2 linked regions of the Methylocaldum szegediense genome follow. The protein of the gene in region 1 interacts with the protein of each later gene in a pairwise test. Links are inferred from orthologs where the notes say so. Each region holds a gene or a part of one and is shown on either strand. Other genes may lie near its edges. The genes, in order: cysM and accC.

What was found.
Region 2: the proteins of cysM (region 1) and accC interact in binary tests that used the Escherichia coli proteins (3 or more experiments, as listed by UniProt). The link is inferred for Methylocaldum szegediense from one-to-one orthologs.

The regions. Positions count from the first base shown.
Region 1 is NZ_OX458333.1:4,739,544-4,753,210, reverse strand. Bases 10,723-13,667 are described here. They hold cysM (cysteine synthase CysM), read right to left. Parts: upstream 12,668-13,667; coding sequence 11,777-12,667; downstream 10,723-11,776. Other genes in these bases: trhP (prephenate-dependent tRNA uridine(34) hydroxylase TrhP), read left to right, coding at 12,760-13,667; rlmD (23S rRNA (uracil(1939)-C(5))-methyltransferase RlmD), read right to left, coding at 10,723-11,774. Outside these bases: pyrroloquinoline quinone biosynthesis protein PqqE, read left to right, coding at 1-629; QEN43_RS20905 (hypothetical protein), read right to left, coding at 1,295-2,071; QEN43_RS20900 (UbiX family flavin prenyltransferase), read right to left, coding at 2,118-2,702; pip (prolyl aminopeptidase), read right to left, coding at 2,699-3,649; QEN43_RS20890 (hypothetical protein), read right to left, coding at 3,905-4,777; QEN43_RS20885 (HpcH/HpaI aldolase/citrate lyase family protein), read left to right, coding at 5,384-6,349; sucC (ADP-forming succinate--CoA ligase subunit beta), read left to right, coding at 6,770-7,939; sucD (succinate--CoA ligase subunit alpha), read left to right, coding at 7,946-8,836; QEN43_RS20870 (rhodanese-like domain-containing protein), read left to right, coding at 9,023-9,283; dtd (D-aminoacyl-tRNA deacylase), read left to right, coding at 9,286-9,741; QEN43_RS20860 (L,D-transpeptidase), read right to left, coding at 9,928-10,443; more of rlmD, read right to left, coding at 10,440-10,722. UniProt on the Escherichia coli protein: Two cysteine synthase enzymes are found. Both catalyze the same reaction. Cysteine synthase B can also use thiosulfate in place of sulfide to give cysteine thiosulfonate as a product.
Region 2 is NZ_OX458333.1:1,270,276-1,286,872, reverse strand. The notes cover bases 6,716-9,662. They hold accC (acetyl-CoA carboxylase biotin carboxylase subunit), read right to left. Parts: upstream 8,889-9,662; coding sequence 7,542-8,888; downstream 6,716-7,541. Other genes in these bases: aroQ (type II 3-dehydroquinate dehydratase), read right to left, coding at 9,392-9,662; accB (acetyl-CoA carboxylase biotin carboxyl carrier protein), read right to left, coding at 8,939-9,388; prmA (50S ribosomal protein L11 methyltransferase), read right to left, coding at 6,716-7,542. In the rest of the region: QEN43_RS05395 (nitric oxide reductase activation protein NorD), read right to left, coding at 1-1,190; QEN43_RS05390 (CbbQ/NirQ/NorQ/GpvN family protein), read right to left, coding at 1,330-2,130; QEN43_RS05385 (ribulose bisphosphate carboxylase small subunit), read right to left, coding at 2,283-2,642; QEN43_RS05380 (form I ribulose bisphosphate carboxylase large subunit), read right to left, coding at 2,758-4,179; QEN43_RS05375 (VPLPA-CTERM sorting domain-containing protein), read left to right, coding at 4,751-5,428; QEN43_RS05370 (zinc-ribbon and DUF3426 domain-containing protein), read right to left, coding at 5,860-6,660; more of prmA, read right to left, coding at 6,664-6,715; more of aroQ, read right to left, coding at 9,663-9,835; QEN43_RS05345 (TlpA family protein disulfide reductase), read right to left, coding at 9,971-10,495; protein-disulfide reductase DsbD, read right to left, coding at 10,492-12,669; divalent-cation tolerance protein CutA, read right to left, coding at 12,804-13,133; QEN43_RS05330 (FxsA family protein), read left to right, coding at 13,181-13,609; QEN43_RS05325 (IS481 family transposase), read right to left, coding at 13,816-14,829; QEN43_RS05320 (urease accessory protein UreH domain-containing protein), read left to right, coding at 15,022-16,428. UniProt on the Escherichia coli protein: This protein is a component of the acetyl coenzyme A carboxylase complex; first, biotin carboxylase catalyzes the carboxylation of the carrier protein and then the transcarboxylase transfers the carboxyl group to form malonyl-CoA.

The sequences.
Region 1 (13,667 bases):
GCGAAATTATTGACATGGCCGTCGAACTGGAAGCCGATTATCTGGAACTGGCCAATACTCAGTATTACGGTTGGGCCCATCTCAACCGCGATCAACTACTGCCGACGCGCGAGCAGTTCCAGGAAGCCGAAGCCATCGCCCAGAGCTACAAGGAAAAGCTTAAGGGCAAAATGAAGATCTACTACGTGGTGCCGGACTACTACGAGGATCGGCCTAAAGCGTGCATGAACGGTTGGGGGACGACTTTTCTAACCATCGCGCCGGACGGCCTCGCTCTCCCTTGCCATGAGGCCCGATCGCTGCCGGGGCTCAACTGCCCCAATGTGCGCGACATGTGCATACGCGATATCTGGCTGCACTCCGAAGCCTTCAACAAGTTTCGCGGATACGATTGGATGAAGGAGCCTTGTCGATCCTGCCCGGAGAAGACTAAAGACTTTGGAGGCTGCCGCTGCCAGGCCTACCTTCTTACCGGCGACATGACCGCTGCAGACCCGGTATGCAGCAAGTCGCCGCACCGACACACGGTAAGCGAGGCTGTCGCGAGCGCACGCTCGGCGTTTCAATCGGGCGCAGAAAGGCCGCTGGTGTTTCGTAACGTCAAGAACTCGCTAGGTCTTAGCGGCTGAATCCCGGTCGGCTGTAGTCCGGCTCTTGAATCGAAACAACACGAGGTAGACTGGCAAGAATAAGAGCTTGCGCGTTTACGTCGAGAAATCTGTGGTCAGCCTACTCGGAACCAATACCGCTATTTCCGCAAGCTGAATCTCAACTTGTACAACCGTTAGCGATAGGGATGTTGAAATTCAAACTACAAGGACGTCGCAAGCCTGCGCGCTCTATGACTTCTGGCTCTCCCGATAGAGCGGGGTTTCCGTAGATCGAGAAGCTTTAAACGTGAAGATTCCGTTCGTGTCCTTGGCTGCCTTGTCTTATTCCAAATCGCTTTCAATAGGGCATTAATTTTTTGTAGGGTGGGTTAGGCCGTGAGGCCGTAACCCACCGCGCGACCTCGAATCGGTGGATTACGCGGAGCCTGTCCCGAGCAGAGCCGAGGGGCTAACCTACCCTACAATTAATGTTCACTCGAATGCCGAATGGAATTAAACGAGATCAAAGCGCTCAAAACAGGGCCGTTAAAGGACTTATGGAGCGTCGTTTTCTTGCTAGAAAATCAGCAACACTTTGAAAAACGTCAAGGTGTCTTGGCCACGTGGTATGCCTCTCTTCGAGCCCCCAATCGTTCAAGAACATAAGCAAGGGCTCAAACCACCTATTCCAGATTATTGGTTCGTCAGGATGCGTCGTAAAGACGATTCATATCCGCGATTTTCAGCGTCGCGCTCGATTTCGGATGCCGGTGATCGAGTCTGGCCGACTCCTCCACCGAGGACAATCGGGCCGCCAGAAGAGCTTCGAGAGTACCGAACCAAATAAGGTAATAGCCGAATAATTCCAGGCTTTCTTCAATGATTTGCTTATATCCTTTCTTGAAATCGCTTCCCATGACCAGTTTCAGAAGCTCAGCGTGACCAACCAACTGAGCGAGCACGACTACCGCCAGGAATCCGGACCACAAAAAACCGAACGGTGCCGAACGGATCAAATCACAAATTTGTTCCGGCAATACTTTTCGATAACGCCAGCCAATCATGATCAACACGAAAAGGCAAATACTTGCCGGGAGCTGCCAACCCCAAAATGGCAACTGCCTGTCCCACCAATAGTCCCACTCACGGATTGAAGCGATCATAGCGAACATCCCTAGCACCAGAAACAAAGGCCGACGGTTTTCCCAGCGCCAAGCACCGAAAAAATAGAGCACCACGGTTGCCATGATCAGGCTATATTGCAGCCACTCGACGAAATAGCCTTCTCTGAAAACATTTGCGGCATCGACCCTGAGCAGCCTCGCGAGATAATCGTAAGTAACGAAGATCGTAAGGAAATAAAATACAAACCTTAGCGAACCGAACAAGATAGCAGTCCCATTTTTAGATTCTAATTTTTTTACCATTGATTGCGTGCCCCCTCGAATACCTCCATCAGTTCTCAGTGATGAAGGGATCAACTAGATTCTCGTTTCATCGTTGATAATAGTTCCTTTTACATCGCACCTAGGGTTTCCCCAAACCTTCCCACGGCTGGTACAGCGATTTTGTCTCAATCTCGAACAGCTCGAGAATCCGTGCCACGGTCTCGTCGATCAGCTCCGCCAAGGTCTTGGCCTTGCCGTAGAACGCCGGCAGCGGAGGAAAAACGATCCCCCCCATTTCCGTAACGGCCGCCATATTACGAATGTGCGCCAGATTCAAAGGCGTTTCGCGCGGCACTACGACCAAGCGGCGACGCTCTTTGAGCGTGACGTCGGCCGCGCGGGAAATCAGATTGTCCGAAAACCCATGCGCCACCGCCGCCAAGGTTTTCATCGAGCACGGCGCGATGATCATGCCGTGGGTCTTGAACGCACCGCTCGCGATACTGGCCCCGACATCGCCGACATCGTGAACGACGTCGGCAAACGCACCAACGTCGCTACGCTTCATCCCCAACTCGTGGCGAATATTGAGGACGCCCGCGGAAGAAACGACCAAATGCGTCTCCCACTCTCCGATCTCGCGCAGTACCTGAAGCAGGCGCAAACCGTACACGGCACCGGTCGCACCGGTCATTGCAATGATCAAGCGTCTTTTGCCGCTCATGAGTCGAACCACTCCGCCATTTCATCCGCCGCGCCAACCAGCGCATCGATCATATCCTCTCCCGCGGCGATATGGCCGGCGTTCGGCAGAACACGCAATTCCGACTTCGGCAGGCGCTTGCGAAGACTGAAGGAAGATTCCACGGGACAAACCAGATCGCGACGGCCGTGGATCAGTATCGCCGGCAGATGACGTATTCTTTCGCACTGGTCCAATACGGCATTTTCGGGAATGAAATATCGGTTCACGGCGTAATGGAGTTCGATTCGGGCCTTATTGAGCGCTTCGGACGAGACGTGCCCGTTCAGCTCGGACGGGGCGAATTCGCTGCCTAGAATCACCTGACCGCTCCACAGCGCCCATGTGCGGGCGGCACGCCGCTGGGCCACTTCATCGTCGCCGGTCAGGCATGAATACAAATAAGGCAGAGGATGATCACGATCGGGCTCCGGAATATTGTCCATGAATTGCTCCCATTGTTCCGGATAAATTCGGTCCACGCCCGAACCGACGAACCAGTCGAGATCACGCTGTCGGGCCAGAAACGCCGCTCTCAGCACCAGCCCGGCGACCTTGGTCGGATGGCGCTGAGCGTACAGGAGCGCCAAGGTCGCACCCCAGGACCCACCGAAGAGCAGCCAGCGATCGATGCGAAGTTCGCGACGGATATAGTCCAAGTCACGAATCAAATCGGCCGTAGTATTGCCGACGATCTCTCCATGGGGAACCGAACGCCCCGCGCCTCGCTGATCGACGAGAATGATCCGGTACGTTTCGGGATTGAAAAAGGAACGGTGATACGCCTTGCAACCGGAGCCCGGCCCACCGTGCAGGAACAAAACGGGCACTCCGGAGGAATTCCCGCATTCTTCCACATAGACCCGGTGCTTGTTCCGCTTGAATCGATGAACCGCGTAGGGCTCGATTTCGGGATAAAGAATTCTCATGATGGGCTCAGGCCGGACAGGATCTTGGACCTGGCGTAACGGATGAACAGAACGACGGCGAAATTACCGGTCTGTCTGGAACGGAGAGAAAACCGAAATAAGACTTGTCTAGCATCTCAGAGCGATATATCCACACCGTACTCCGATGCAGATCGTGCCGAATGATTCTACACCGCCGCCGGACTAACAGGCTGCTACTTCCGCAAGAAAAAAGGGGGATTCGCATCCCCCTTTTCTTCGGCTTGAAAAGTGTCTTTAGAAGCCGAAACCGATGTAAGCGCCGGTAGTAAGGCCGTCGGTATCTACGCCTTTGAGCAAACCGCTTTTGCTCTTGATATCCAGGTCGTCGCCCGTGAAATGATAACGGAAATCGAGACCCGCCCACAGATCGCCCCAGATCTTGTATTCGGCGCCGGCGCCCAGCATCAGCCCGGGATTCAGCACGGTAACGCCGCTGGACGGCGGGCTGATGACGTGAATGCCCAAACCGAACGGAATGATCCACGGCCGGAAGTTGCCCAGATTGTTGAACTTGATTTTCGGAGCAGCGGTAAGGGTGAACTGGGTAATCTTGTTCTCGATTACCTCCCCCCCCCCGGTAGCGAAGTCTACGAGGAAATTTTCTCCGGTGCCGAAGTTCTTGTATTCAAACATAACCTCGGCATCAAGCGAGGCAATGTCGGTCAATCCCCAGAAATCGTCAGTCAGCCGATGGTCGAAACCGGCACCGACATACCAACCATCGTTATCGCCCCAGTTCTTATTCTTAAGCAGCGTCTCCGGAGCTTGAGTCTTATAACCACGGCCATGCTCCATCTTGGCGTAACCACCGCGGAAGTAGATCAAATCCTTCTTTTCCTGCGTCTCGGCTTTCGCCAACTCTTGCTCAACCTTCTGTTGCTGAGCTTCCATCCTTTCAGCGTTGGCTCTGGCTTCGGAGCGAGCTCTCGCCAATTCCGAACGCAGTGCGCGCATCTCGTCTTCCATCATCTGCAAACGCCGCTCGATATCGGCTTGAGCGGACGTACCCTTGTAGTGGCTCTCGGCCATTGCCTGCGGCGGAGCGATGCCGGCAGCCGCGACAACGGCGCTGACCATAGCGGCCATTCCAGTCGATTTCTTGATCATTCTTATTCCCCCTCGTGCGAGTTGAACTTAAATCCGTTGTATGCCAGCAACAAAAAGTTGCATGTCGGCGCGATCGTAACAAAAAAATCCCCATACAACAATTAGTCTATTTCATCATTTTTCGCTAATCACCGCTGTTGACATAGTTGCTTTTTCCGAGGCTAGCAGCAACAGATAAACTTGCGGTTATAATGGTCAGTTCGTCTGCAACGGACAGTTTGTGGGGCAAGACTAAGGCCGTCGCTGTGCACTCGGCAAATGCCGGGATGACCATTTAGGAAACTCTGAACAAGTGGATTCCGTTCTTGCCCTTCGACAGGCTCAGAAGAACGTTCGACAAGTTTGTCCTGAGCCCGCCGAAGGACTCACCACGAGCGGAATCAGTATTTTATATAGTTCATCCTGAGCCCTTCGACTCGGCTCAGGTCTGTCGAAGGACTGAATCAGAGCTTCCGTAACGCCAAGCGGACGCCCGTCCCCTCGTGCTTTTTGCTTGCGGGGAATCAATCTAAAAGGAATTCAAGATACTGCCTGTTATTGGGACGCGGTGAAGTTTCGCTCGAATGCAACATTCAAGGGTCCAGAACATATATTCAGAGATACGACATGGCTGTAAAAAATCGATTACATCGTAGCGAGTTGGCTGTTCCCGGCAGCAATAAGCGCATGCTGGAAAAAGCCCCCAACTCCGGCGCCGACGTGGTCTTTCTCGATTTGGAAGACGCCGTCGCCCCGGACGACAAGGAGCAGGCGCGGGCCAACATCATCGAAGCGTTGAAAACCTACGACTGGTCGAAATGCGCCGTCTCCATCCGAATCAACGGACTCGACACCCCTTACGCCTACCGCGATCTCGTAGAAGTGGTTGAAGCCTGTGGCGATAAACTTGACACCATTCTGATCCCCAAAGTGGGCAGCCCCGCCGACATCTATTTCGTTGCGACCATGTTGTCTCAAATCGAAGCCTATAAAGGCTTCAAACCCATCAACATCCATGTCCTCATAGAAACCGCCTTGGGCATGGCGAACGTGGAAGAAATCGCGAGATGCTGCCCCGAGCGCATGGAGGCCATGGTGTTCGGCGTCGCCGACTATGCCGCCTCGGTTCGCGCCCGCACCACACAAATCGGCGGCGCCAATCCCGATTACGGCATGCTGACTGATCCCGACGAAAACGGCCAGCGTCATTTCCATTGGGGCGATCAATGGCATTTCGGTATTTCCCGTATGGTAGCCGCCTGCCGAGCCTACGGGCTGCGGCCCATCGACGGCCCCTTCGGCGATTTCAACGATCCCGAAGGTTACAAGGCTGCCGCACGCCGTGCCGCCGCCCTGGGGTGCGAGGGAAAATGGGCGATTCACCCATCTCAGATTGCTCTGGCAAATGAAATCTTTACACCTACCGAAAAAGAAGTGAATCGCGCGCGTCGAATCCTGGCGGAAATGGAGAAGGCGGCAAAAGAAGGCAAAGGCGCCGTTTCCCTAGATGGCCGACTGATTGACGCGGCCTCGATCCGTATGGCGGAAAACGTCGTACGACAAATCGAACAGATCGAAGCCCGGAGGTCCTAACGTCTTGTCTTAAGACTGGGTTATCTTTGGCCAAGAAGATTCTGAATAGGCTCTCTCGCTCCGCGATAAATTGGCGCGGCGCGGCCGATTTACTCGCCCTATCCCTGCGGCTCAACCTTCGGGCCGTGCTTCGCACATTCTCGTTCGGTTCCGGCGAACGGGTGCCGCTTGCGGTTCTGCATTGGGAGTGCGCGACGTGATCGGGTTAAATAAAAACCTGCCGAATCATTCCGTTGCACGGGTCGCTGCTTCGGGATGGCGACTTGATCAGAGCTTCCTTAAGATGGCCGAACTAAAAGAAAGTCCGTGGCCAAAGCGACCGTGTGCGATCGAAAATCCCGACAACCTCGCAATGTAACGATGCTTGTCGGGCATCATAATTTCAGTCCGACCTACATTGACTAGAGAGGAAAGCAAGCAGTGAACATCCATGAATATCAAGCGAAGGAACTGCTGAAATCATATGGTGTGCCGGTTCCCGTTGGCGGCGTCGCCTATTCCGACCAGCAGGCAGCTCAAGTGGCCGAAGAAATCGGCGGCAATAAGTGGGTCGTCAAAGCACAGATTCATGCCGGTGGTCGCGGCAAAGCGGGCGGCGTGAAAATTGCCGATTCCATCGAGGAAGTACAGAAAATCGCCGATTCGATGATCGGCACCCGCCTGGTCACCCATCAGACTGGTCCCGAAGGTTCCATCGTCCAGCGCGTCTGGATCGAACAGGCTAGCGACATCAAAAAGGAATTTTATTTGGGATTCGTAATCGACCGAGGCTCGCAGCGCATCACGATCGTCGCCTCCGAAGAGGGCGGGATGGATATCGAGGAGGTAGCAAAACGGACTCCCGAGAAAATCGTCAAGGAAGTCATCGACCCGGCGATCGGCCTATTGGATTTTCAGTGCCGCAAAGTCGCCACCGCCATTGGACTTAAGGGCGAGCTGATGCCTCAGGCCGTCAAGCTGATGAAAGCAATTTACCGCTGCATGCGCGACAAGGATGCCTTGCAAGCCGAAATCAACCCCCTCGCCATCGTCGGCAACGGCGCCAACAAACTGATGGTGTTAGACGCCAAATTCAACTTCGACGACAACGCTCTCTATCGCCAGAAAGCCATCACCGAGATGCGCGACCTGGCCGAGGAAGACCCGAAAGAAGTCGAAGCGTCCGGGCATGGCCTCAACTACATCGCACTCGACGGCAACATCGGCTGCATCGTCAACGGCGCCGGTCTCGCCATGGCGTCTCTGGATGCCATCACACTGCACGGCGGACGCCCCGCCAACTTTCTCGATGTCGGCGGCGGCGCCTCTCCCGAGAAAGTCACCAACGCCTGCCGTATCGTGCTGGAAGATCCGAACGTCAAGTGCATCCTGGTTAACATTTTCGCGGGCATCAACCGCTGCGACTGGATCGCCAAAGGTTTGATCCAGGCTTGCAACAGCCTCCAAATCAAGGTTCCGCTGATCGTGCGTCTGGCCGGCACCAATGTCGAAGAAGGCCGCAAGATCCTGGCGGAATCCGGCCTCTCCTTCATTACCGCGGAAAATCTGGACGACGCCGCCACTAAAGCGGTCGCAACGGTGAGAGGGTAAGTATCCATGAGCGTATTCGTTAACAAAAACTCCAGGGTCATCTTTCAGGGCTTCACCGGCGAGCACGCCACCTTCCACGCCGAGGACGCGATGAAAATCGGAACCAATGTCGTCGGCGGCGTCACGCCCGGCAAAGGCGGCACCACGCATTTGGGGCTGCCGGTATTCGACACCGTGGCCGAGGCCGTGGCCGCCACCGGTGCGGATGTATCCGCCGTATTCGTGCCTCCGCCGTTCAGCGCCGACGCACTGATGGAAGCCATCGATGCCGGAATCAAAGTCGCCGTGACCATCGCCGACGGCGTTCCCATACATGACATGATCCGCCTGCAGCGCTTCCGCACCGGCAAGGATACGATCATCGTCGGACCGAATACGCCCGGCATCATCACGCCAGGCGAATGCAAGGTCGGCATCATGCCTTCGCACATTTACAAGAAAGGCAACGTTGGCATCGTTTCCCGTTCGGGAACGCTCAATTACGAGGCAACCGAGCAAATGGCTGCTCTGGGACTTGGCATCAGCACCTCGGTTGGTATCGGCGGCGATCCAATCAACGGCACCGATTTCCTGACCGTGTTACGTGCTTTCGAGGCCGATCCTGAAACCGACATTGTGGTCATGATCGGTGAAATCGGAGGTCCTCAGGAAGTGGCGGCGGCTCGCTGGGCGAAGGAAAACATGAAAAAACCCGTCGTTGGTTTTGTCGCCGGTGTTTCCGCCCCCACGGGCCGACGCATGGGTCATGCCGGCGCGATCATTTCCAACGAGGACGACACGGCCAGCGCCAAGATGGACGCCATGGAGGCGCTAGGGCTCTACGTCTCCCGGAACCCGGCTCACATCGGTCAAACCGTATTGCGGGCGATGAAGGAACACGGCATCGCCGTCAAATAATCGAATCGTAGTCTGGCGTAGGTTGTGAATCCTTCTCCGACACGGCGGGTCCGCAAGGGATTGCCGGCCTACACGTCTGCGTGCGATGAGGAAAATCCGCGCAGCCGGCTTTGTTAAGGGTAATGACATGCGCGATATCTCTCCCTCGGGCTTAAACGCTATCTCGAGACCGCAGACACCAAACCCTTGCTGCTCGACGTACGCGAACCGCAGGAATACGCCTACTGCCACATTGAAGGCAGCCTGCACATTCCGATGAACGATATTTCTTCCCGGCTTGCCGAACTCGATCCGGAGCGGGAAATCGTCGTCATTTGCCATCACGGCATCCGCAGCCGAATGGTGGGCGATTACCTAGAACGCCAAGGTTTCGCCGATATCGTCAATCTTCGGGGAGGCATAGACGCCTGGGCGCGGGATGTCGCCCTTGAAATGTCACGGTACTGATCATGATTGCCGTCATTCAGAGAGTCACGCGGGCCGAGGTGACCGTAGCCGGCGAGAGCGTCGGAAAGATCGGCCACGGGATACTTGCGCTGGTCGCGGTCGAACGAGGCGATACCGAAGCGCAAGCGGACCGGCTAGCTGAGCGTATTTTGGGTTATCGAATCTTCGCCGATGCCGAGGACAAGATGAATCTCAATGTGATGGATGTCGGTGGCGGAGTCTTGCTGGTCTCCCAGTTCACGCTGGCAGCCGATACCCGAAAGGGGATGCGTCCGAGCTTCACGCCCGCTGCTGATCCCGAGACCGGAAAGCGTCTGTTCGACTATTTTGTTGAAAAGGTGCGGGCCCGGCACTCGCCTGTGGAAACCGGACGGTTCGGCGCTAACATGCAGATCGAACTGGTCAACGACGGACCGGTGACCTTCATTCTGAACGTACCACCAACCGCAACCGAGTAAAGCCCGCTTGGTTGCGCCGTCGGGTGAGCGCGGCGGCCATGCCCTTCGCGCCGCGACTCAGTAAGCTTGACGCGCGTGATAGCCTGACGAACAACACCTCGTTCCATTGTTCCAGGTCTGCGTGCCCATCCAACCCGGCAGTACGCAGGTATGCACCATTCGCACCCAAGCTATCCTTCTACCGTTTTACGATTCAATCAACACCCGCGTTCCCACGTCCACCCGCTCGAATAAATCGGCTACGTCTACATTCTTCATGCGGATACAACCGTGGGACGACGGGGTTCCATTGACTCCGGAATCGGGACTTCCGTGTATGTAGATATAGCGCCACGTTGTATCCACCTCCCCGTACCGGTTGAAACCGGGCTCTAAGCCACCCAGCCAGAGAATTCGGGTGAGTATCCAATCCCGGCCTGGGAATTGAGCTTCGAGTGCGGCATCGTAGATTTCGCCGGTCGGACGCCGCCCTTTGAATACCGTGCCGAGAGGGAGCCCTGCGCCGATCTTAGCCCGAATGCGGTGCCATCCGCGCGGCGTGCAGCCGCTGCCCATGCGCTCGCCGGGACCGTTCCTGGCCGTGGACACGGGCCAGGTTTGAACCACCCGGCCGGCCTCGATAAGATCGAGTTCCTGGCGGGGAATGCTGACCCGAAGATAGCGCAGTGGTGCAGAGCAATCGCACTCCACGGCACGCCTCACGCCTTTCCGAACAGCGCGATGGATTCGACATGGGCCGTCTGCGGAAACATGTCCATGACGCCTGCGAGAATCAGACGATAGCCGTGCCGATGAACCAGAATGCCCGCATCCCGAGCCAACGTGGACGGATTGCAGGAAACGTAGACGATGCGGTTCGGCGCCCAACGCGGCACATAGGACAATACCTCTTCGGCACCGGCTCGAGACGGATCGAGCAAGATCTTGTCATATCGCCGATGCGCCCAAGCCGCATCCTTCAAGTCCTGAGTCAAATCGGCGACATGGAACTCGACGTTATCCAAACCGTTGTCTGCCGCGTTCTGGCGGGCCCGCTCCACCGATTCCGGATTACCTTCGACACCGACGACGTGCTGCGCACGTTTCGCGATCGGTAGCGTGAAATTGCCGATCCCACAAAAGAGGTCGAGCACCGTATCGCCCGCCACCGGATCGAGCACATCCATCACTCGGTCTACCATTTTACGGTTGATGTCCACGTTGACCTGCGTGAAGTCGGTGGGCTTGAAGCGAAATTCGATACCCTGGTTCACCAATGCATAGCTCAGCATCGGCGGGTTCTCGGGATGAAGCGGCATGACCGAGTCGGGGCCCTGCCGCTGCAGATAGATGTCAAAGCCGAAACTCACACCGAATGCCGCCAATTTTTCCAGATCGTCCGGCGATGCATTCTCAAGGATGCGGAACACCAGGGCAGCGCGTTCGTCACCCACCGCAACCTCGATCTGCGGCAGCCGGTCCTTGACGCTCAGCGAGCCTATCAGTTCGGATAAATCCTGAAGCCGCTCGCCCACTTTCGGGTGCAGCACGGGGCAAAACGCCAAGTCCGTAGTGAAGGGACTTGAGCGCTCGCGAAAACCGACCAAGACCCGTCCTTTCTTCGGAACCCATTTCACGCCGAGACGAGCTTTATGACGATACCCCCAATGAGGACCGGTCAACGGCGGCCATAACGCCACCTCCTCGATCTTGCCGATACGCCTGAACTGATCCAGCAACAGCTTTTGCTTTTCCTCGATCTGCGCCGCATCGGTCAGATGCTGAAAGCTACATCCGCCGCAAACGCCGAAACTCGGGCAGCGAGGCTGAACCCTTCCGGGCGCTGGCGTCACGACCTGCTCGATCTTGCCCTCAGCATAGTCACGGTGAATCGATGTATAGACGAAGGTCACGTCTTCACCCGGCAACGCGCCCTCGATGAATACGGCCTTGCCGTCAACGCGAGCGACGCCTCGCCCATCATGAGCGAACGATTCGATATGCGCGGGGAATGCCTCCTGGGGAAGCGATTTCTTGCGTGCTCTTGCCGCCATGGTCAATCTGGAAAAACGCCGGTGGACAAATAGCGGTCGCCGCGATCGCAGATGATGACGACAATCACTGCATTCTCGACTTCCTTGGACAGGCGCAAGGCCGCCGACACCGCCCCGCCCGACGAGATACCGGCGAAAATACCCTCCTTAGCCGCGAGCAGGCGGGTCGTCTCCTCCGCTTCCTCCTGCGTCACATCGAGGATACGGTCGATGCGACTGAAGTCGCAGATTTTCGGCACGTATTCCTTCGGCCATCGGCGTATGCCGGGAATCTTGGCGTCGTCCTTGGGCTGCACGCCGACGATCTGTATGGCTGGATTTTTCTCCTTCAAGAACTTGGACGTCCCCATGATCGTGCCGGTGGTTCCCATGGAGCTGACGAAGTGGGTCACCGTACCTTCGGTATCGCGCCAGATCTCCGGGCCGGTGCCTTCGTAATGGGCGCGCGGATTGTCAGGATTGGAGAACTGATCGAGGATTCGACCTTCGCCGCGCTTCTCCATCGCCCGCGCCAGGTCGATAGCTGCTTCCATGCTGCCTTCGGCGGGTGTCAGAATGATTTCGGCACCGAATGCCTTCATGATAGCGCGCCGTTCCACGCTCATGTTTTCCGGCATGATCAGCGTCATCCTGTAACCCTTGATGGCTGCGGCCATGGCTAGAGCGATGCCGGTGTTGCCGCTAGTGGCTTCGATCAGACGGTCGCCCGGCTTGATCTCGCCACGCTCCTCGGCGCGCTTGATCATGCTGAGCGCCGGCCGGTCCTTCACCGACCCCGCGGGATTGTCGCCCTCCAGCTTGGCCAGAACGATATTGCTCGTCTCACCAGGAAGACGTTGCAACCTGACCAATGGCGTATTTCCGACAAAGGATTCGATGGTGGGAAAAATCATGGCCGTTCTCTAGGGGTTGAAAATCCTGAGCGGAACGCTCGGCTATGGGATAATACGAGATACTCGGATTTTACCATTTCACGTTTCGTGCCATGAAGAAAGTCGAATTGCTGTCCCCGGCAGGCACCCTCAAGAACATGCGCTACGCCTTCGCTTACGGCGCCGATGCGGTCTACGCCGGCCTGCCCCGCTACAGCCTTCGGGTCAGGAACAACGACTTCCTGGAGAAAAATTTAGCGGCGGGCATCCGCGAAGCCCATGAACGCGGCAAGTCCTTCTATCTCGCGACCAACGTGCTCCCGCACAACGCTAAGGTCAAAACCTTCATCAAGGATTTGACGCCCATCGTCGCGATGGGGCCGGACGCTCTCATCATGGCCGATCCCGGACTGATTTTGCTGGCCCGCGAAACATGGCCGGACATGCCAATCCATCTCTCGGTTCAAGCCAATACCTTGAATTATGCCGCGGTGCGTTTCTGGCAATCGGTCGGGATCCAACGGATCATTCTGTCGCGCGAACTCTCCCTGGACGAAATTGCGGAAATCCGGCAGCAATGTCCGGACATGGAATTGGAAGTGTTCGTGCACGGCGCCTTGTGCATCGCCTACTCGGGTCGCTGCCTGCTGTCCGGCTATTTCAATCACCGCGACCCGAACCAGGGTACCTGCACCAACGCCTGCCGCTGGAAGTACGATCTGGCCCCCGCAGAAGAAAACGCCGAGGGCGATTATGTCCCCGGACAGCTCACACTATCCCTCTCAGACCTTAACCGGAATGTTTCGGCTTGTGGCGATCAGCCCCGCCACCCCCTGGCTGACCAGGTCTATTTTCTCGAGGAAGAAACGCGTCCGGGCGAACTCATGCCGGTCATGGAAGACGAGCACGGCACCTATATCCTCAACTCCAAAGACTTGCGCGCCGTGGAGCATGTACAACGCCTGGTCGAACTGGGCGTCGACAGCCTCAAGATCGAAGGGCGCACCAAATCCTATTACTA
Region 2 (16,597 bases), 3.5 Mb from region 1 along the record:
TCCTCCAGGACTCTCAGCGACGGGATAGCCATTCGATCCTTGATTTGGTTGTACAGCGTGACGCCCAAATCCCAACTGAGCTGGGTGTCGTGGGGACGAACCGAAAACGCCTCCGAGAAGGCCGACACGGTCTCTCGGATCAGCGGATCGCCCGTTTCGAACTCCTTATCGAGCAATGCGCGGGCGAGTCGCTCCAGGAACGATACGACCGGATCTCGAGGTTCCAAGCTGTCCACGCCGGCCGCGTGCAACGGAAGCCAGAGCTGTTTCAACCCGGGAAACTCCCGGATGGCCTGCTGTTCGACACGGGCATCCTCGATCAGACCGATCAGGAACATGTGCACCGGATTCAGCCCTTCGGCCGAGATCGCGTTGCGGCTATAGACCAGATGCGCCGCGGCATGGGCACTGGCCGCACGATACATCTCCTTCCCCGAAACACCTCGGTGATCGTCGTAAGCATCTGGCAAGTAGATGACCGGAAACTCGATGAACGGCTTGAGTCCTTGGCGTGTTTCATAATCGCCGGCCGTCGGACGCAAACGGAAATCGCGGCCCCACAAGGCACGCAAATAGAAATTCAGCTTGCGTTGGGTATCGACGAACAGCGTGCCGCGGCGCTCCTTCTGCAGCACCGCTAGACTGTCCGGCGTTTCGAGTCCGAAATATTTGACCTGGCTTTCGAAATCGCGCCCGTGCGCCTGAGCCCCCCAGAGCGCCCAGCGGCGTAGTCCGCCCAGGGTCAACTTGTCGAAGAGTTGGTCCACGTGCTGAAGCATGGGGCGCAAGCCGCGCGGCGCTTTCGCCGAAAGCTGATGCACCAAGGCCAGATATTGGCGTACCAAGTCGGCGTCGCCCAGCCTCCGGGCTGCCGTGGGCAGGCTGTCGAACAGTGCAGCGATCACGCCTCCGCTGACCATGGAGGCGAGCTTCATCACCGAGGTGACCACATCAGGAATGATTTCGTCGCCCACCTCCTTGGCAACCAGAGGCATTTCTTGAATATAGGAAAGGACTAGTTCCGACCCGCGCCCGAGTTCAGAAAGCGCGCGAGCGCCCTCGATATACTGACGCAAACCGCTCGGCGACATGACCCTAGCCGCTTCATGGAAGCTGGCTTCCAGCGTGTCTTTGATATGTGGCTCGATCCGCTCCAGGTGCTCGCGATAGTCCTCCAAATTGACACTCATGGCTCGTTATTCAGGTAGTGCACGGCGGTGGGCGCATGTTCCCGGTTTGGCGCGGGCCCTACCTCGACAAAGGTAGTCGACCCTGCATCGGTAGGATTCATGGCGTCAAACCGTATCGACCAACGCAACTCCGCCTTCGTTAGAAAAAGGTCGCGACCGCTGCGTCTAAGGTATCCCGCATGTCCGGATCGTCGGTCAGAGGACGCACCAAGGTCATCTGGCATGCCGCCCTCGGTTCGACACCCTTGGCAATGAGCTGTCCTGCGTACACCAGGAGACGCGTCGAAATTCCCTCGTCCAAACCATGCCCCTTGAGATTGCGTGCGCGGTGGGCGATCTGTACCAGCTTTTCGGCGACTTTCGCATCGACGCCGGTTTCATGGATGATCACCTCGGTTTCCACTTCAGTGTTCGGGTAATTGAAATCCAAGGCGCCGAAGCGTTGCTTGGTAGATTGCTTCAAATCCTTGAGAAGATTCTGGTAACCCGGATTGTAGGAAATCACCAACTGAAAATCGGGATGGGCATGCACCAACTCGCCTTTCTTGTCGAGGGGCAAGGTCCTGCGATGATCGGTCAGGGGATGTATGACTACTGTCGTGTCTTGACGCGCTTCGACCACCTCGTCGAGGTAACAAATCGCGCCGATCCGGGCCGCTGTGGTCAAAGGCCCATCCTGCCAGCGCGTGCCAGTGACGTCGAGTAGGAACCGCCCGACCAGGTCCGAGGCCGTCATATCTTCGTTGCAAGCGACCGTAATCAACGGACGCTTCAGCTTCCAGGCCATGAACTCGATAAAGCGGGTCTTGCCGCAGCCGGTCGGACCTTTCAGCATGACCGGCATCCGCGCAGCGTAGGCGGCTTCGAACAACTCGATTTCATTGCCGACCGGGCGGTAATATGGTTGTTCTTTGATCAAATATTGATCCGCACTCGTCATTGCTTAACTCTCTTCCCGGGGTGGGACGTCTGGTTGAACGAGTCGCGTGTTTGAGTCCACGTCTCGACCCTTGAATCCCGGCGATCGCTCGTCCACAAAAAAGCCCCGGCCTGGTGCACAGAGCGGGGCTTTCAAAGCCAGGCCGGTGGAGCCTAGGCTTTGATCGGGCCCCGATAAATCACCATGGCGGTACCTTGCGACTGCTTGTAGTTGTCGTAACCGATCAGTCGCACATGATGGTTGGGATGCGCCTTATGGCAAGCTTCTGCTTCAGCCAGTATGCGGTCCACATCGGTTTCGCCGAACATCGGCAGTTTCCACATGTACCAGTAGTGATCGAAGGCGTTTTCCGGTTCCGTGTGCTCGATAGCCGGATTCCAACCGTTACTGACGATATATTCCACCTGCTTCCTAATCTTGGCGGCATCCATCGGCGGCAAATAGGAAAACGTTTCGAATTTCCGGCTCGAAACATCACCCAGGCTGGATTTGTAATCTTGGATCTCGCTCATGGTTGTTTCAATCCTCGTTTATTGACCACTTGTGAGATCCCCTCCCGCTTGGAGGGGACCGCTTTCTAGCGCCGTTCAGCTCGTCGACAGTATCGCTTCCAACGGATGCGGGCGATCACTTGTGCGCCACATCGAGCTTATCGACCGTGTCGAACTCGAACTTGATTTCCTTCCAGGTTTCCAACGCGGCCTTGAGCTCCGGGCTGTTCTTCGCGGCAGACATCAAAATCTCTTTTCCTTCTCTTTCGAGTTGGCGGCCTTCGTTACGGGCTTCGACGCAAGCTTCTAGCGCGACGCGATTGGCTGCTGCGCCCGCTGCGTTGCCCCACGGATGGCCAAGGGTGCCACCGCCGAATTGGAACACGGCATCATCACCGAAAATCGACAACAGCGCCGGCATATGCCAAACATGGATACCGCCCGAAGCGACCGCGAAAACGCCCGGCATGGCGCCCCAATCCTGATCGAAGAAAATACCGCGGCTGCGGTCCTCCTTGATGTAACGCTCGCGGAGCAAATCGATCCAACCTAAGGTGGCGGCCCGATCGCCCTCCAGCTTGCCGACAACGGTACCGGTGTGCAGATGATCGCCGCCTGACAGTCTCAGGATCTTAGCGAGCACTCGGAAATGAATACCGTGGTTCGGGTTGCGGTCGATCACGGCGTGCATCGCACGGTGGATATGCAGGAGAACGCCGTTTTCGCGGCACCAGTTGGCAAGGCCGGTATTGGCGCAGAATCCTCCCGTAATGTAATCGTGCATGATGATCGGCGCCCCGATCTCCTTGGCATACTCCGCGCGCTTATACATCTCTTCCGGAGTCGGAGCGGTCACGTTCAGGTAATGCCCCTTTCGTTCGCCGGTTTCACGTTCCGCCTTATGAACAGCCTCCATGACGAAGTCGAAGCGTTGCTTCCAGCGCATGAACGGCTGGCTGTTCACATTCTCGTCGTCCTTAGTGAAATCCAGACCGCCGCGCAAGCACTCGTAAACCGCGCGGCCGTAATTTTTCGCGGACAGGCCCAGCTTCGGCTTGATGGTGCAGCCCAAGAGCGGACGGCCGTACTTGTTCAGGATGTCACGCTCGACCTGGATACCGTGAGGCGGACCGCCGCAGGTCATCACATAAGCGATCGGGAAGCGCACGTCCTCCAGACGCAGTCCACGGATCGCCTTAAAGCCGAACACGTTGCCGACCAGAGACGTGAAAACATTGACGACCGATCCTTCCTCGAACAGGTCAATCGGATAGGCAACGAAAGCGTAGAACTGTTCATCGCTGCCCGGAACGTCTTCGATGCGGTAGGCGCGTCCCTTGTAATAGTCAAGGTCGGTCAAGAGATCGGTCCAAACCGTAGTCCAGGTGCCGGTGGACGATTCCGCAGCGACCGCCGCTGCCGCTTCCTCGCGAGGCACGCCAGGCTGGGGCGTAACCTTAAAGACAGCCAGGATATCGGTGTCCTTGGGGGTGTAATCCGGCATCCAATAGGTCTCGCGGTATTCTTTTACGCCCGCGTTATAGGTCTTTACAGCCATATCTACCTCCTACCACATCTGTGGATTATTCTCAGGAATATTCTCTGGTCCTACTTGGACCGCGGAATCGTGTTGTCCTTTCACAACTCGGAACTATAAGCTGTTCCATTCATAAAAAAAATTCAGTTGTTATGATTAACGTTATAAGGCTTACTTATATTAAGTAATCCGGGTTTGGAACCCCGACACAAAGGAATGTCGTGTGCTCGCCGGATAGAATAAGCCAAGAACTTTAGACGCTCCAAGGAAGATTTGCCCGCCTCAAACGCGAATCGGCTGTGGTTTCGAACCGCATGCAACGCTCAATCGCTTCGCCTTCGTTCAGTCACCTTTTCCCGCAGAATGTGAACCACAGCCGTTAAAGCCGACTTCCCGCTCTCTCAATGCTTCGAAGAAATCCGTTGCAACTGTGAGACGGAACGTAAGCCTTTGCTCACAGTTCGGAACTCTTACAATCCATCCGCGTCAACATTTTTACGGGATCCCGCTCGGAACCGGGATTAGGGGTAGTGCGGATAGATCCGGTCTGTATCTGACCGAATTCGCAGAACTGACTTTCAAGGAGGGAATCATGAGACTCGCACCGCTTTATTTGGGAGCGGCATTGGTTGTGACGAGCCAATCCGAGGCAGCTTCCTTTTTCCTGGATCAAACGAATATCAATCAACCGCCCTTTACCGACGGTAAGAACTATCTGACCGTGACAACCCAGGCATCGGGCGATGATATTACCTTTACTGTCGACGCGCTGAACGATTCGGGCGGGCCTTTCGCTGGTCATGAGCTGTCCAACTTCGGCATCCAGGCATTCGGATTCAATGTAGTCGACAATGGCGTATCCAACCTTTCGTCCAGCAACATCAGCAATCTGCCTAACGGCTGGACGGTCGATTTCAATCGACGGTTAAACGGTTTCGGCAGATTCGATGTGGTCGTGAGCGGACCAGGAAACGATCGCCAGGACCCGCTGACCTTCAGCATCACCGGCATTAACGGAGATACGCCCGACTCCTATCATGGACCCTCCAGTGGAACCGCTGGGGAAGGAAATGCCTGGTATGCGGCTCACGTAGCGGATTTCTCGGGTGCCGGGAAGACCAATGGCAAAACGATCACAAGCGGTTATTTCGGCGGCGGCGACGGCCCAGAAGTAGCGCCGACCCCCGTTCCGGTTCCCGGCGCGGTCTGGCTGTTCGGCTCGGCCATCGCCGGCTTAGGACTGGTCTCGAGACGATCGCGAAATCTTTAGGAAAAGGCTCGTGATTCCGGTTTGCCCTTGCGATGTCTCTGAGCCGACTTTCGGCAGGCTTAGTCGAACGACGATTGGTTGATCTCGCTTGCGGCGCGGTGACCCTGCAATGAACGGGGTCCGCTTGCCATGCCCTTCCTCGGCTCATCGCCGCTGCGAGACCTTTGGGTAAGCATTACGCTTCGGTTTTGATCGAATGATTTCTATTCACGCCCTTCGATAAGCCCAGGAGAGCGTCCCACAAGCCTGAGCTTGTCGAGGGGCCCAAAGGGCGAAGGGCTCACCACAAACGGAATCAATAGGTGTTTGCCCTTCCTGAACCCGTCAACTGGCTTATCCTGTTACCGTTAACGAAGGCTGACCGGATGCTGTAAAGCTGTAAACAAATCCGACATGAGTCGGCAACCGTAGCCAGGGTTTGAAAGACCGAATCACTGTAACTCGAATGTGAAGCCGCCTACGTCACGACTCGGTTTAGACAAAAGCAGGCGGATTTCGAACGGTTTGCCGACCGGCATCAGCGAAACGGTTTCCCCTTCGGGGAGATATTCTGCAGGCGCGAATATCCTCTCCGCGACCGGGGTTCCGTTAAGTTCGGTGAGCACCAGCTTCAAATTGGGGAGCATCTGCGGCAGGTCGGACTGGTTCGCGAATACGAGTTGGAACTCTAAAGCATCGTCGCGCGTCGAGTCCGGCCGTAAAGCCCGATCGAAAATCTGGATTCGGCGCAAATCTTTATAAGGCGGCAACTGACAATCAACGGTCTTGCAGACCATATCCAGCCAGGGACGCATTCGGGCACTCTGCACCATTCTGTCGCCTTCGAATACGATTAGTTGGACGATCAAAAGAGTCGTCAATCCGAAGACGCCTAACCCCCACCAGGTCTCCGGCGCTACCGAAGACAGCCCCTCGCTTCCTTTCGCATCGCTCCCCTTCCCTTCCTGCTCGAACGCCTGTGCGCCAAAGGCCAATTCCTCGCCTTCACTTCCCGATTTCTCGGGCAGCTTTGGCTCGAACTTCGGCAGGAGTACTGCGTCCCGATCTCCTAAAGGTGGCGGCCTTATCTGAGGTGCATCTTCAGGAATCGTGTCTTTCACCGCATGTCCCAGGGACACCAAGGCGTTGAAAACGATATTGCAACGCTCACATAGCGCTTCGCCACGTCCGGCACGCAATTGACCAACGCTGATGCGATATGCGGTTTTACACTCGGGGCAGCGGGTAAACACGCTTCAACCTCGACGCTTTATGCCCGTGAGCAGCGCCCATTCCTCGCGGAGCTCAGGGGAAGAGAAATCGAACTGCGAAACGTAGGCCGCGCGAACGCTTTCGACTTGCGCCGCCAAGATCCCAGATAACGCCAAACGCCCGCCCGGAAGGACCTTTTCGCTAATCTCCGCTGCCAATTCGATCAATGGGTTAGCCAGGATATTAGCTACCAGAACCCCGGCCCGAACAGCCCCCATCTCGCCCGGGTAGGCGAGCACCAAGTCGGCCTGCACCCCGTTCTTGCGCGCGTTTTCCTCCGACGCCGTGAGCGCCTGAGGATCGATGTCCACTCCGTAGGCTTTCACCGCGCCCAGCTTCAATGCAGCCACCGCAAGAATTCCTGAACCGCAGCCGTAGTCGATCACGGTCTTACCCTGCAAATCCTGACCGTCCAACCATTCGAGGCAAAGTGCGGTCGTGGGATGCGTGCCGGTTCCGAAAGCAAGGCCCGGATCAAGCACCACGTTGACGGCTTGCGGTTCTGGAGGCTCGAAACCGGTCGGGCAGATCCAGAGTCTCCGACCAAAGCGCATCGGTCGAAAATGGTCAAGCCAGGCACGTTCCCATGCGCGATCTTCCAAATTCTCGAGCTGACACTGCAACACCCGCTCGCCGAATTCGTTCGCAATCGCATCCCGAACTTGATCGGTATCGGCGTCCGCATCGAACAATCCGATGACTCTAGTCTGCCGCCAAACTGGCGTTTCTCCCGGTTTGGGCTCGAACAGAGGTTGGTCGCCGGCATCTTCGAAGCTGACGGCAACGGCACCGAGGTTCGCCAGAAAATCGGAAACCGGCTCCGCCCAGGATTCGTCCACCGTAATCGCCAGCTGACGCCACATCAATGTTTCAATCCGAGCTTACGCTCCAAATAATGGATGTTCTGTCCGCCGGCATTAAAGGCTGTGTCGTTGATGATGTCGAGCAACAACGGAATATTGCATTTGATGCCGCCGATGACCATTTCCTGAAGCGCCATGCGGGCACGCGCAATAGCCCCGCTGCGCGTCTCGCCATGGGCGATGAGCTTGCCGATCATGGAGTCGTAATAGGGCGGCACCCGATAGCCGTTATAGATATGCGTCTCGACCCGGATCCCCGGGCCTCCGGGCATATGGAACTGCTCGATTACGCCGGGACTAGGGATGAAACTCTGAGGATCTTCGGCATTGATCCGACACTCGATGGCGTGGCCCCGCAGTTGAACATCCTCCTGCCGGATCGACAAGGTCTCGCCAGCAGCGATGCGAAGCTGCTCCTTCACGATATCGAAGCCCGTCACCATTTCCGTCACCGGATGCTCCACTTGAACGCGGGTATTCATCTCGATGAAATAGAACTGGCCGTCCTGGTAAAGAAACTCGAAAGTCCCGGCTCCGAGATAGCCAATTTCCTGACAGGCCTTGACGCAGCGCTCTCCCATCTCGCGGCGCTGTTCCTCGGTAATGCCGGGCGCGGGCGCTTCTTCGATGACTTTCTGATGCCGGCGCTGAGTGGAGCAATCGCGTTCGCCCAGATGAATCACGTTCCCATGACTGTCGGCAATCACCTGGAATTCGATATGCCGAGGATTTTCCAGGTATTTCTCCATATAAACCGTATCGTTACCGAAGGCTGCCGCAGCCTCCCCGCGGGTCAGCGTGATAGCGCTCGGCAGATTAGCCTCGCTGTGGACCACCCGCATGCCGCGTCCGCCGCCGCCGCCTGCGGCTTTGATAATGACCGGAAATCCGATGCGGCGGGCGATCTTTAGATTCTCGTCGTGATTTTCGCTCAAAGGACCATCCGAACCCGGCAAGCATGGGATGCCGGCTTTTTTCATCGCCTCGATGGCCGACACCTTGTCTCCCATGAGGCGTATGGTTTCCGGACGAGGGCCTATGAAAACGAAACCGCTTTGAATCACCTTCTCGGCGAAATCGGCGTTTTCGGACAGAAAACCATAGCCTGGATGGATGGCCACCGAGTCGGTGACTTCGGCCGCGCTAATGATAGCCGGAACATTCAGATAGCTTTCTTTCGAGGGAGCCGGACCGATACATACGGACTCGTCGGCCAGCCGCACGTGCTTGAGATCCCTATCGGCCTCGGAATGTACAGCCACAACTTTGATGCCGAGTTCGCGGCAAGCACGAAGAATACGCAGGGCAATCTCGCCCCGATTGGCGATAAGAACTTTACCGAGCATGAACAAACACCTGGTGGGTCGGGCGAATAACAGACAACGCCGTTAGGCCCTTACTCGATGATGAACAAGGGTTGGTTGTATTCCACCGGTTGGGCGTTTTCCACCAGCACCTTGGCAATCACACCGGCCTTGTCGGCCTCAATTTGATTTAAGATTTTCATCGCCTCGATAATGCAGAGCGTATCGCCTACTTCCACCCGCTGTCCGACCTCCACGAACGGTTTCGCTCCCGGCGATGGCGAACGGTAAAACGTGCCGACCATGGGCGATCGCACGATATGCCCCGTCAATTTATCAGCGGTCGAATCGACCGACTCGGGTGCCGTGGGCTGTGACACTGCCGGGGCCGGCGCAGCTGCCGGTACGACTTGCACCGGTTGCGCTGCAACGCTGCTGTACCGGCTGATACGTACCGACTCCTCCCCTTCACGAATCTCAATCTCGGCAATACCCGACTCTTCAATCATTTCGATGAGCTTCTTTATTTTTCTAATATCCATGGTTTAGCCCGCTTCTAGGATTTTTAAGGCGGCATTCAAGGCGAGTTCATAACCGAGTCCGCCGAATCCGCAGATGACGCCTTTGGCGATATCGGACAAATAGGAATGTTTACGGAACGGCTCGCGTGCATGGATGTTCGATAAATGGACTTCGATAAAAGGAATACGGGTCGCGAGAAACGCATCGCGTAGCGCAATGCTGGTATGCGTGAACGCACCCGGATTGATGAGTATGAAGTCTACAGATTCCCTGAACGCCTGATGGATACGCCCGATGAGCTCGTGCTCGGCATTACTCTGGAAGAAATCCAGATGACAGCCCAGCGCTCGGGCCTTCGCGTCTAAAGCAGACTCGATATCGCCGAGCGACTGACTGCCATAAAGCCCAGGCTCGCGAACCCCAAGCAAGTTGAGATTCGGGCCGTTAAGCACAAGAATGTTTGCCATATTAAGAGGACGGACTTGTTTCCGATGACGCAGAAGCCGAAAAGCCGCGGCTATTTTGCCGAAACCCACAAAATCTGTCCACAAATGAGGAATTTCGCTTACGTTCGACGCAGTTAGCGCATTTTGACGAGAAGGTCAATGAACGAGCGGTTTGAGAACCTCGGTGAGCTGCTCTCGCGAGAACGGTCCGATATGGGCGTCCACCAACTGGCCGTCGCGATTGAAAACGACGGAAAACGGCAAGACGCCGAGCCGGTTTCCAAGCCTCTCCGCCCAGGCAACGGCGCGTTCGTCACCGAGCAAGATCGGATAATTAACCGGCGTCTCTTTTAAAAAGTCTTGAACGGCTTCGGACTCGTCAATGGCGATACCGACAAATTGAACGCCTTTGCCGCCCAATTCGGTTTGCAAGCGGGTAAACTCCGGCATCTCTTCTCGGCACGGCGCGCACCAGGTCGCCCAGAAATTGAGTACGAGAACCTTCCCTTTCCACTCGGCGATATCGCGCGGATTGCCGTCCAGATCCCTGAGCGAAACGGAGTCTACAGAAGCGCCATTCGGTGGTGCGCTCGGTTCTCCGCTCATCCAGCGCTGGGCAAGAATGCCCAGAAGCAACGCGGCTAACGCGAGCAATCCATATAGGAGCTTCGACGAATTCACTGCAACACCCTTTGCACATGTCCCACAAATTCGTCTGCGTTCATGTAACCGACCACACGGAACGCTTTCCGCTCCTCCCGGTCCGGCCCGAAGAACAAAGTCGCCGGTGGTCCGATAAGGCCGAAATGATTGAGAAGCGCTTGATCATCCGCGGAATTTTGTGTGACATCCGCCTGCAGCAAAATGACATCAGCGAGCGCATTCTGAACCTTGGGGTCGGCGAAGGTATAACGCTCCATTTCCTTACACGAGATGCACCAATCGGCATAGAAATCCAGCATCACCCACTTTCCGGCCATCTCCGCCGCGGCTACTTGCGCGTTCAGCTCATCAAGCGTCCTGACCTTCCTGAACTCAGTCGACTGCGGCGACGCCGTGGCGGTCGTCGGATATATGTCTCGCAACGGCTGTAGCGGGTCGGTGCTGTTCGAAGCGACTCCGATCAACAGCAACACACCGTAAGTGAGCATCACGATACCTACGCCCTTCCACAGTCTGCGCCAGCCCGAAGCTGGATGAGGCAGAGCATCCAGGGCTCCTAGGTAGATCGCCGGAATGATCAGCAATAGCGCCCACAGGAACATAGATACGGCGGCAGGGAGAATGCGTTCGAGCAACCAAACGGCGATCGCCAGAAGTCCCACGCCGAAAGCGGCCTTGACTGCATTCATCCAGGTTCCGGCCTTGGGCAGCAGTTTCCCGGCGGATGCACCGATGATCAGCAAGGGAATCCCCATCCCCAATCCCAACGCGAACAGAGCCACGCCGCCGAGCACGGCATCGCCGGTCTGGCCGATGTAGATCAGAGCGCCGGCCAGGGGCGCTGCCACGCAAGGTCCTACGATCAAGGCCGAAAGCGCTCCCATGATCGCCGCCCCCGTCAGGGTACCGCCACGCTGGCGGTTGCTGAGGGCAACCACGCGGGATTGGATGAACGCTGGCATCTGCAGCGTGTAGACGCCGAACATGGACAAGGCCAACAGCACGAACACGGCGCTGAACGCGACGATGACCTCGGGTTTTTGGAACAGCATCTGGAGATTGCTGCCAAAAAGGCCGGCCAAAACGCCGAAGACGGTATAGGCCAGGGCCGACGCCAGCACGTAACTGAGCGACAGCATGAAAGCTCGACCCGTCGTGATCGTGTGACCGTTGCCGACGATGATCCCAGACAGAATCGGGATCATCGGAAAAACACAAGGGGTGAACGCCAGCAACAGTCCGAATCCCAGAAAGCTGAGAACCGTGCCCCATACCGAACCGTTTTGTAGCTCGAAAGCGATTCGGTCCTGCTCCGACACCGGCTCGGGAGGACTCGCTGCCGACGTCGACGTTCCCACCCCTCCGGCCGGCAAATCAAGGCTCACCGTTTTCTGCATGGGCGGGTAGCATACGCCTTTCTCGGCACAGCCCTGGTAGTTCGCCTGCAATTGAATACTGACCGGTTGGCCGTCGGCCCGCGACAAGGGTACGGGGAAACCGACTTCCTCGTGGAACACTTCTACCGCACCGAACTCCTCATCGTGCTTGGGTTCGCCGCGGGGAATCTCATAGCGGCCGAGCTTTACGCCGGCTGGCTCGATCACGGCCAGATTGAATTTCTCGCGGTAGAGATAATACCCATCGGCAATTTGCCAACTGACCCACAGCGTTTGGGGATCCTTTACCTCGGCAAAAAAACGGAAAGCTTCGTCCGGCGGCAGCAAATCAACGGGCTGAGTCTTGATCCCCAGCGATTTGAACGCCTCCGCCAATTTTGCGAGCGAGTCGTTCTTGCCTCCGTTCGCGCCACCCGTAGGCCAAGCCACGTTCACTGTCTGCCTGTGCGGCGGATAGCACACCCCGGCATCGGCACAGCCCTGGGATGTCACCTCGAGAGCTAGGACCTCGCCGGCGCCGTCGCGCCGCTCCACCGGAAGCCGGATATCGACGTGCCGACGGTAGATTTCCATTTCGCCGAAAAATTCATCATGCTTAATTTCACCCGGTGGAAAAACCGGCTCGCCCAGATCGATGCCGGGAGTCTTGGAGGCGAACTTGAATTTCTGCCGGTACAGATAATAGCCGTCGGCGACATCGAATCCGATCAGGACCTCATTACCTTCGCCTCTTGCGGATACCCGGAACGCTTGTTCGGGCGGCAGCAGCTCGTCACCGCTGATGGCCCAAACCATGCCCGTCCACACTGAAAAAAAGATAAATGACAGCCGAAGAACAAATTGGCGGAACTGCGGCATAGCAAACGTACTCTGTAAAAGGAAGTTCAGTATATGAACGCCTATCCGGGATGGATCGCCCGGATGATCGATTAGGATTTTCGGTGCAACCATTCGCTGATCCAATCAAGGTATGCGGTCGAACCTCGCAGTACAGGGACCGCAATAACCTCGGGAAGTTCGTACGGGTGTTTTTCGCGCACGAAAACTTCCAAGGCTTCGAAAGCAGCCGTTTCGGTCTTCATTAAGAGAAGATGTTCCTGGGCGGTTTCTATCTTGCCTTCCCAGGGATAAACGGATGTCAGTCCGGGAACGATGTTGACGCAGGTCGCCAGGCGTTCCGCAACCACATCTGCAGCCAGCGTCTCAGCGGTTTTCGCGTCCGGACAAGTGCACAAAACTAGACAGTACTCGGTAGACATGGCAAAAAGCACAGAATCAATCGGAATTCTAAACGTATGAGGACTTAATGAACATTGGTCAATGGTTATTGCTCGTCCTATTGAGCTTACCGATTCTAGAGATTTATGTGTTGATTAAACTCGTCGGTTCGCTCGGTTTCCTGCTCACCTTCATCTTGCTGCTGGGTGCCGCGGCGCTGGGTACGTATCTGTTAAGGATACAGGGTTGGAGCACTTGGTTCCGCGTCCAACAAGCTCTAGCGCGAGGTGAGTTGCCAGCCCGCGAGATGATCGAGGCGAGCTTGATTGCCGCTGGAGGGCTGCTGCTCCTGATACCCGGCTTCGTCAGTGACATGCTCGCCTTGTTCTGCCTGCTGCCGGCCACCCGAAAAAGGCTCGCGCAACGCATTCTCGAAACCGGTGTTTCTTACCCAGCCCAAAAAACGACACACCGAACCCGGCACACGATAGAGGGCGAATTCAGGCGTGAAGATTGACGATCAACAGGCGTTCCCAGACGCATTTTGAACACAGATTGCCGGATGGCCTTTTTTTGCTTGATCCGCCGTCGCCGAAAACAAAGAGTTTCTAGCTTACCGCGTCCATCGTAAGGGCCTATCCTCGCTGGCCCTGCGCCCCGCCTCGAAGAGGCTGTCCTAGAGAAGTCCAAGGGCTTAAGGCCAATAATCCGTTGAGATAGACTCTAACCAGCGTACTCGGTTCGACGACGGCATCTAATCGAAACACCGGTATAGCTGTCAAGTTCCGCAAGATTGTGAACCCTCTTGCGAAAGAGATGGGGATGGGACGTTTGCCAGTTTTTGAGCGCCTGAATCGGGGTGAGATGGCCTAAGGCCCGTTGAGGAATGTGATGATTGTACAGGTCGACATAGCGGTGCAAGGTCGTTTCCAGATCGGCGGTTGAATCGAAGTGATGGGTTTGCAACACCTCCTCGATGCGGCCATTGAAGCGTTCCACCAGGCCATTCGTTTGGGGCCGGCCCGGCGGAATCAGGCGATGTTCGATGCCTTGTTCAGTACAGAGGCGGTCAAACTCATGCGTCCCGGAGGGCTGGCGAGTTCGGGTCAAGAAACGGTCGGTGAACTCCGAGCCGTTGTCGGTCAGACATTTCTGGATGCGGAAAGGCGCGGCTTGAATCACCGCTTTGAGGAAGGCCTTTGCGCTTAAGGCGGTGCGGTTGGGCTTGAGGGCGACATACACCCAGCGGGTGGCGCGGTCGATCGCGACGAACAGGTATCGGCGAGGTTCGCCGTCAATAGCCGGCAAGTACTTGACATCCACGTGAAGGAAGCCGGGCTCGTAGACCTTGAAAGGCTTGAACGTGGTCTTCTCCGCAGGGGGGAGCAGGGCCTTGAGGGAGGCCACCCCGTGGCGGCGCAGGCAGCGGTCCAGTCCGGAACGGGACACGTCGGGATTGAGAAACTCTCGGGTTACGGCCAGGAGATCATCCAAGGGGAGGAGCAGGGATTGACGGAGATAGACCACGATGGCTTCCTGGGCGGGCGTGAGCGTGGTCCTGAGGGTGTGGGGCCGGTGTGAGGCATCTTCGACCGAGGAGCGGCGTTTCCACTTGCGGACGGTCGTCCGGCTGACGCCGTACTTTTGGGCCAAGGCGCGCTCGCTCAACGTGGACGCTTGAATGGCCTGCCGAACCGCCGGGGTGGTACGGGCATTTTTATGAAGACGAATCTGCATGGAGAGGAACCTCACTTGGACGGACCGAATATCTCCTGGAGAAGGCTCCGGGCTTCAAACAGAGCATAACTCTTTCTCGGTAAATAATCACACGAGACGCGACATATAGCCTGACCATCAAAATCCGCTAATATACTCACATACCCGTCTCCGCGGGCGATGGGCTGAATTTCCCCGACAGGTAACGATTGGATGGCGATAATAACCCAGAAATTCCGCGTCGGCGGCATGCACTGCCAGGGATGCGAAACGACGATCGAACAAGCGGTGGCACAAATCTCCGGTGTTCGCAGCGTCAAAGCCGACTTTGTAGCCGGAACCGCTACCATCACCTTCGATCCCGCACGAACCGACCCAAAGCAAATCGTCGGAGCCATCGACAGCCAAGGCTATCAGTGCTCGCCATCGCCTATAGGTGGTCGTTCGAAGCTTCGCGCGTTCGGACGACTGCTGATCGCCCTGCTCGCGCTTGCCGCCATTGTCGCAATCCTGACTCTTGGCGATCAGCTCGCTGAACGCATGCACCTACCCCAATTCGACCGAAGCATGAGCTACGGTCTTTTGTTTCTGATCGGCTTCGTAACCGGATTCCATTGTGTCGGCATGTGCGGCGCTTTCGTGGTCGGCTATACCGCGAGCGCCGCCGTATCCGGCAAACGCTCCCTGGTGTTCTCTCACGTCCTTTACGGGGTTGGCAAAACTCTGTCGTACGCCTTGATCGGGGGGCTGTTCGGGCTGCTCGGGTCATTCATCGCCTTTACTCCGGAAATGCGCGGCTACGCCGCCATCGCCGCCGGCATCTTCCTAATCCTGTTTGGGCTCAACATGCTGGACTGGTTCAAGAGCCTCCGCCGCATCCGCATCCGTGTACCGGCTTTCTTGAACCGCTTCGTCTATGGCAAGACGCAACACAGCAAGAGCCCTTTCCTGATCGGGCTGCTCAACGGGCTGATGATCGCCTGCGGTCCGCTCCAGGCCATGTACATCATGGCCGCCGGTACCGGCAGCTTCGTCGAAGGCGCCAAGCTCCTTTTCATCTTCGGGCTGGGCACCTTACCGATCCTGCTCGGCTTCGGCGTGCTGACCAGCCTGATTTCCGCCCAGGCAACCCGAGGGCTCTTGAAGGCGTCCGCCTTTCTGGTGATGGCCTTGGGCCTCATCATGCTGAACCGGGGACTGATCATGAGCGGATCCGGCTACGATTTCCGTACCCTGGCCGCGCGCGCGACGGCGTACCTGGAAGACTTGGCCAAAAGCGGCGATGTCACCGAATCCGGGCATCAAACCATCCGCATGGATGTGAACAAGCGGGGCTTCAAGCCGGACACGTTCGTACTGAAAAAAGGCGTTCCGGTGAAATGGATCATCGAAGGCAAGGAACTGAACTATTGCAACCATCGCATCATCGTTCCCTCCCTGGGACTCGAATTCGACGTGGTCAAAGGTCGCCAAACCATCGAATTCACACCACAGCAAACCGGTGTGATTCCCTGGAGCTGCTGGATGGGCATGATTCCCGGCAGTTTCATCGTGCAAGATAACGAAGACGTCCGCTCTGAGGAGCAGACCGGAGACGAACAGATGGCCAATCCCCAATAAGAGTCCCGCCCGATCAGCGTTTCTTCCCTAAGCTGGGCGACTGGGCTCAAAGACAGATCCTTCGACTACAGCTCTGGGCAGGACTGTCGAAGGATTTCTCGAACCAACGCGGATAGGCTTTCCGCCGAAATCCCGAATCACCGCGGGGCTCTTGCGTCAGGAGGCGAAG